2 linked regions of the Aromatoleum aromaticum EbN1 genome follow. The protein of the gene in region 1 interacts with the protein of each later gene in a pairwise test. Links are inferred from orthologs where the notes say so. Each region holds a gene or a part of one and is shown on either strand. Other genes may lie near its edges.

Region 1 (3,299 bases):
GTCATGGACCTGATCCTGCAGCCGCTCGCGTCGAGCTACGCGGTGCTGACCGAGGACGAGAAGGACCTCGGTGTGTGCCTCGTCGATATCGGCGGCGGTACGACCGACATCGCCGTCTTCACTCATGGCGCGATCCGCCACACTGCGGTGCTCCCGATCGCCGGTGACCAGGTCACCAACGACATCGCGATGGCACTGCGCACGCCGACCTCCGAAGCCGAGGAGATCAAGATCCGCCACGGCGTCGCGCTGCACACACTCGCCGATCCCGAGGAGATGATCGAAGTGCCCGGCGTCGGCGACCGGCCGCCGCGGCCGCTGTCGCGCCAGCGTCTCGCCGACGTCATCGAGCCGCGGGTCTCCGAACTGTTCGAGCTGGTGCAGGCCGAATTGCGCCGCAGCGGCTACGAGGAGCTGCTGTCGTCGGGGGTCGTGCTGACCGGCGGTTCCTCCATGATGCTGGGCATGGTGGAGCTCGGCGAGGAAGTGTTCCACATGCCGGTGCGCATCGGCTCGCCGCAGTATGCAGGAGGGCTTGCCGACGTCGTGTGCCAGCCGCGCTACGCGAACGCGATGGGGCTGGTGATGGAAGGGTCCGCGCAGCGCCGGCGGGGCATGCTGGCACGTGAAACGCGCAGTGTCCGCCAGGTGTTCGGGCGGATGAAGTCATGGTTCGAGAAGAATTTCTGAGCGGATGGGGAGTCATCCGTCGAATTTGAAGGTGCGCCCGCGTTAACCTGCTATTTAGTTATAAAATTTGCGTTTGACACTAAATGCAGTGGCCGGGAACGCAGTGCGCAAAACGGTTGATATTCAGGAGACGAGGCAAATGATCGAAATCGTTGAGAAGGAACAGACCGGCACGGTGATCAAGGTGATCGGTGTCGGCGGGGCCGGCGGTAACGCTGTCGACCACATGATCCGCGAGAATGTGCAGGGCGTGGAGTTCATCGTTGCCAACACCGACGCCCAGGCGTTGAGCCGCTGCCTCGCGCCGAACAAGATCCAGCTCGGCAGCTCCGGGCTCGGCGCGGGATCGAAACCCGAAGCCGGCCGGGCTGCCGCGCAGGATTCGCGCGATGCCATCGCGGCGGCGCTCGACGGCGCGCACATGTGCTTCATCACCGGCGGCATGGGCGGCGGCACCGGCACCGGTGCCGGCCCGGTGGTCGCCGAGATCGCGAAGGAGATGGGTATCCTGACCGTCGCGGTCGTCACCAAGCCGTTCGACTTCGAAAACCGCCTGCGGGTGGCCGAGAGCGGTATCGAGGAACTGACGCGCTACGTCGATTCCCTGATCATCGTGCTCAACGACAAGCTGCTCGAAGTGTATGGCGACGACGCCGGCTTCGAGGACTGCTTCCGCTCGGCGGACAACGTGCTGCGCAGTGCGGTCGGCGGCATTGCCGAGATCATCAATGTTCCCGGCCTCGTCAACGTCGACTTCCAGGACGTGCGCACCGCGATGGGCGAGATGGGTCGGGCGATGATGGGCTCGGCGGAAGCCGATGGCCTCGATCGGGCGCGCATCGCTGCCGAGCAGGCCGCGGTCAGCCCGCTGCTCGAAGGTACGGAACTGTCGGGCGCGCGCTGCGTGCTGATCAACATCACCGCCAGCCGCTCGCTGAAGATGTCGGAAGTGCGCGATGCAGTGAAAACGGTGCAGGCGTTCGCTGCCCCCGAAGCCTTCGTGAAATACGGCACCGTGTTCGACGAGGCGATGGAAGACCGCGTGCGCGTGACCGTCGTCGCGACCGGCCTCGGCGCGCCACGCACCGGACGCCAGCCAGTGATGCAGGTCGTGCAGGGTACGGGCACTTACGGCGCGCTCGGCGGCAACGTCAACATGGCCAATCTCGACGTCCCGGCGGTGATCCGCCACACCCGGCGCACCACCGTCGAAGCGATGAGTGCAAACGGCATGGGAACTTACGACATCCCGGCTTTCCTGCGCAAGCAGGCCGACTGACGCACCGGCGTTTCGTCCCGTTCGACAGGCGCCCCGTAGACCGCTGCCTCCGGTCGGCGTCAGGGCGCCTGTGGCCTCGCGCTCCCGCCCCAGATTTCCGCCGGAGCGAAACGCTCCTGCCGCGGTCCAATGAACCGTTGCAGGCAGTGCCGCCCGTGGACCCGCCCGGCGCGCAGGGTCCCGGAAGGCGCCGGTTGCCGTGTTAAACTGCTGGCCGGAAACAGGAATAATTCAAAAATGATCAGGCAGCGCACCCTCAAATCGATCGTCAAGGCCACCGGGGTAGGGCTGCACGGGGGACGCAAGGTCCAGCTCGTGCTGCGGCCGGCAGCGCCCGACACGGGGGTCGTCTTTCACCGCGTCGATCTCGATCCGCCGTGCGACCTGCCTGCCGATCCGTATTCCGTGTGCGACACGCGCATGTGCTCCGGACTGGAGCGCAACGGGGCGAAAGTCGGCACCGTAGAGCACCTGATGTCTGCGGTGGCCGGCCTGGGCGTGGACAATCTTCACGTCGACGTCGATGCGCCCGAGCTCCCGATCCTCGACGGCAGCGCCGGCCCGTTCGTGTTTCTGCTGCAGTCGGCAGGCATCGAGGAGCAGAAGGCGCCGAAGCGCTTCCTGCGCGTGAAAAAGGCGGTCGAGTACCGCGAGGACGACAAATGGGTGCGGCTCGAGCCGCACGACGGCTTCCGGCTGACATTCTCGATCGTTTTCAACCACCCGGCGATCGACAAGACCTCGACCAGCGTGACCGTCGATTTTGCCGAACATTCGTACGTGCGCGACGTCGCCCGCGCCCGTACTTTCGGTTTCATGCAGGATGTCGATTCGATGCGCGCCCACGGACTGGCCCTCGGTGGCAGCCTCGATAACGCGATCGTCATGGACGAATACCGCGTGCTCAATTCCGACGGCTTGCGCTACGTCGATGAGTTCGTCAAGCACAAGGTGCTCGACGCGATCGGCGACCTGTATCTGTGCGGCCACCCGCTGCTCGCGGCCTACAGCGCGCACAAGGCGGGGCACGCGCTGAACAACCAGATCCTGCGCGTCCTGCTCGAGGACCGCTCGGCGTGGGAAATCGCCACGTTCGAGCAGCCGGGAATGACTCCCGCCGCGGTGAGTCATCAGTTCGAGCTCGCGCCGGCGACCTGATCACGACGATGCTGGCCATTCGTCTTCTCGCAGTCCTTGCGGCGATCGGCATCGGCGCCTCGCTGATCGCATGGATGCTGACCGGCAATCCTCGTTATCGCCGCTGGGCGTGGAATTTCCTTCGCGCCGGCCTCGTCGTCGTCTTCGTATTCCTCGCGCTGCTCGCGCTCGA
Region 2 (3,325 bases), 100 kb from region 1 along the record:
ATCGCCGGCGTCACCGCGCCGGCCGGCAAGCGCATGGGCCACGCCGGTGCGCTGATCTCGGGTGGTGCGGACACTGCTGACGCCAAGCTCGCGATCATGGAAGAGTGCGGCTTCACGGTGACGCGCAACCCGTCGGAGATGGCCAAGCTGCTGAAGGCGATGCTGTAAGCACGACTCACCCCGCCCAGTGGAAAAGCGCCGGCTGGACCGGCGCTTTTCGTTGCTGGGAGCGGGCAGGGAAAAACTGCTAGAATCCTTCGCTGCGCTTTTTCCCGCTTATCGTCCATCCGGAGTTTTTCATGGCAATCGAACGTACCCTGTCCATCATCAAGCCCGACGCCGTCGCGAAGAACGTGATCGGCAAGATCTACCAGCGCTTCGAAGATGCAGGCCTGAAGATCATCGCGTCGAAGATGGTGCATCTGTCCGAGCGCGAAGCCGGCCAGTTCTACGCCGTGCACAAGGAGCGCCCGTTCTTCAAGGATCTCGTGTCCTTCATGATTTCCGGGCCGGTGATGATCCAGGTGCTCGAAGGCGAGAGCGCGATTGCGACGAACCGCGACCTGATGGGCGCCACCGATCCGAAAAAAGCCGATGCCGGCACGATTCGTGCGGATTTTGCGGAATCCATCGACGCGAACGCGGTCCATGGTTCCGATGCGCCGGAAACGGCGGCAGTCGAGATTGCGTTCTTCTTTCCCGGCATGAACGTTTACACCCGCTGAACCCCTCACGGGGAGAGCCCGCGCATCGGCCCGCGCATCTTCATCGATAGCGGGCCGATTGCATTATGGGAGCTGTACGGAACGCAGATGCTTACACCGGTCAACCTGCTCGATTTCGACGTCGACGGTCTCGTCACCTGGTTCGCTGAACGGGGCGAGAAGCCTTTTCGCGCGCGCCAGGTGATGCGCTGGATGCACCGTTTCGGCGAAACCGATTTCGGCAACATGACCGACGTGGCGAAAAGCCTGCGCGCGAAGCTCGCCGAAGAAGCCTGCATCCGCGCGCCCCGCGCGATTCGCGATGCGGTATCGGTCGACGGGACGCGCAAATGGCTGCTCGACGTCGGCAGCGCGAACGCGGTCGAAGCGGTGTTCATTCCCGAGACGAATCGCGGCACCCTGTGCATTTCGTCACAAGCCGGGTGCGCGCTCGACTGCGCGTTCTGCTCGACCGGCAAGCAGGGCTTCAATCGCAACCTTTCGGCGGCCGAGATCATCGGCCAGCTGTGGCTCGCGAACCGGCTCCTCGGCGGCAGCGCGTCGCCGGCAGGTTCGAAGGACGGGGACGGCGGGCCCGACCACGCGTCCCGCGCGACCAAGCTGGACCATCGTGCTGCGGACGCCAAGGGCGTCCAATCCGACTCGTGGCGATCCTCTGACCCGGAGGAGGATCACAACGGCCGTGTCATCAGCAACGTCGTGATGATGGGGATGGGCGAACCGCTCGCGAACTTCGACAACGTCGTCACTGCGCTGCGGCTGATGCTCGACGATCACGCGTACGGACTGTCGCGCCGCCGCGTAACGGTGTCGACATCCGGCATCGTCCCGGCAATGGATCGCTTGCGCGACGAATGCCCGGTCGCGCTGGCAGTGTCGCTGCATGCGCCGGACGATGCGTTGCGCGACCGCCTCGTGCCGATCAATCGCAAATATCCGTTGCGCGAGCTGATGGCAGCGTGCCAGCGCTACCTCGAACGGGCGCCGCGCGACTTCGTGACCTTCGAATACGTCATGCTCGACGACGTCAACGACTCGGACGCACACGCCCGCGCGCTCGTCGAACTGGTGCGCGACGTGCCGTGCAAGTTCAATCTGATCCCGTTCAATCCTTTTCCGAACTCCGGCTTCGATCGTTCCCCGGCCGAACGCATCCGGCGCTTTGCGGCGATCCTCATCGACGCTGGCATCGTCACGACGACCCGCAAGACGCGCGGCGACGACGTGAACGCGGCCTGCGGGCAGCTCGCCGGACAAGTGCAGGACCGGTCGCGGCGCACGGTCAGGCTGGTGAAGCCGATGGAGGGCCGCTGAGGATGCGCCGGTTCGCGGGACGGCTGCTCCTTTGCGCTGTCGTGTTCGGGCTGACTGCGTGCGCGGCCCCATCGGGGGCAGGACGCCCGATCGCGGAGCGACCGGTCTCCGACGTGCCGGCGACGAATCCGGCGACGGCGAGCGCCAAGGTCCACGTGGATCTCGGCATGGCCTATCTACAAGTCGGGCGCTACGCGGTTGCGCTCGACGAGGGGCGGGCGGCTCTCGCGAGCGATCCCGCGTACTCGCCGGCGTATCACCTGATGGGTCTCGTCTATATGTTCATCGACGACCGGAACGCGGCGCGCGACAATTTCCAGCGCGCACTGCAGAAGGCGCCGAACGACCCCGAATTCAACAACAGCTATGGCTGGTTCCTGTGCGTGTCGGGGCAGGAAGCGGAAGGGCTCGAACGGCTCGCGCTCGCCGCGCGCAACCCCTATTACCGCACGCCTTCACGGCCCTACGCGAACGCGGGCCTGTGCCATCTGCGGCGCGGCAACGATGCTGCGGCCGAGGCCGAGTTCCAGCGCGCGGCAGAGCTCGACCCATCCAACGCGCAGGCGCTCTACCACCTTGCCGCGATCGCCTACCGCCGCGGCGACTACGAGCTTGCGCGGAACCATCTCGTGCAGTTGCACCAGCAAAGCGAGCCGTCAGCGGAGTCCGTATGGCTCGGTGTGCGCACCGAGCGCAAACTCGGCAATCGTGAGGCCGAGTCGAGCTACGCGGCGCAACTGCGCGGCCGTTTTGCCGATAGCGGGGAACATCGGGCAATGAAACAGGGAAATTACGAGTGAACGACGTTCATCGTGAAGAGGACGCGACCCCGGTCGAGCCGGCTGCTGCCGCATCTGTCGGACAGATCCTGCGGCGTGCACGCGAAGCCCGCCACGAGACCGTAGGCGACGTCGCGTACGCATTGAAACTGACTTCCCGGCAGATCGAGGCGATGGAAGCCGAGCGCTTCGAGCTGCTGCCAGGGCCGGCGTTTGTTCGCGGCTTTCTGCGCAATTACGCGCGGTATCTCGGGATCGATCCGGCCGCGCTGCTCGCCGGCCTCGCAAAAAACGCCGCTGCGATGCCGGTCGAACTCGCTCCGCTGTCGAATGCCGAAGGTGTGATGCCGAGCGGCAGGGCGGCGCGTTCCGCTCGTCTGCCGGCAGCGCTGGTTGCCGGCGCCTTATTGACCGTTGTCGTCGCGGGATGGTTTTTCGACTGGTTCCAGATGCCGGATACCGAAACCGCGACTGTCGAATTGGCGCCGTCCGAAGGGGAGGCAACGC

What was found.
Region 2: the proteins of ftsZ (region 1) and rlmN interact in binary tests that used the Escherichia coli proteins (3 or more experiments, as listed by UniProt). The link is inferred for Aromatoleum aromaticum EbN1 from one-to-one orthologs.

What each region holds. Positions count from the first base shown.
Region 1 is NC_006513.1:848,656-851,954, reverse strand. Bases 1-2,899 are described here. They hold ftsZ (cell division protein FtsZ), read left to right. Parts: upstream 1-829; coding sequence 830-1,969; downstream 1,970-2,899. Other genes in these bases: lpxC (UDP-3-O-acyl-N-acetylglucosamine deacetylase), read left to right, coding at 2,207-2,899; ftsA (cell division protein FtsA), read left to right, coding at 1-690. Also shown: more of lpxC, read left to right, coding at 2,900-3,127; EBN1_RS04050 (hypothetical protein), read left to right, coding at 3,136-3,299. UniProt on the Escherichia coli protein: Essential cell division protein that forms a contractile ring structure (Z ring) at the future cell division site. The regulation of the ring assembly controls the timing and the location of cell division.
Region 2 is NC_006513.1:748,035-751,359, reverse strand. Bases 1-2,925 are described here. They hold rlmN (23S rRNA (adenine(2503)-C(2))-methyltransferase RlmN), read left to right. Parts: upstream 1-812; coding sequence 813-2,039; downstream 2,040-2,925. Other genes in these bases: EBN1_RS03505 (RodZ domain-containing protein), read left to right, coding at 2,836-2,925; pilW (type IV pilus biogenesis/stability protein PilW), read left to right, coding at 2,042-2,839; ndk (nucleoside-diphosphate kinase), read left to right, coding at 300-725; sucD (succinate--CoA ligase subunit alpha), read left to right, coding at 1-168. Outside these bases: more of EBN1_RS03505, read left to right, coding at 2,926-3,325.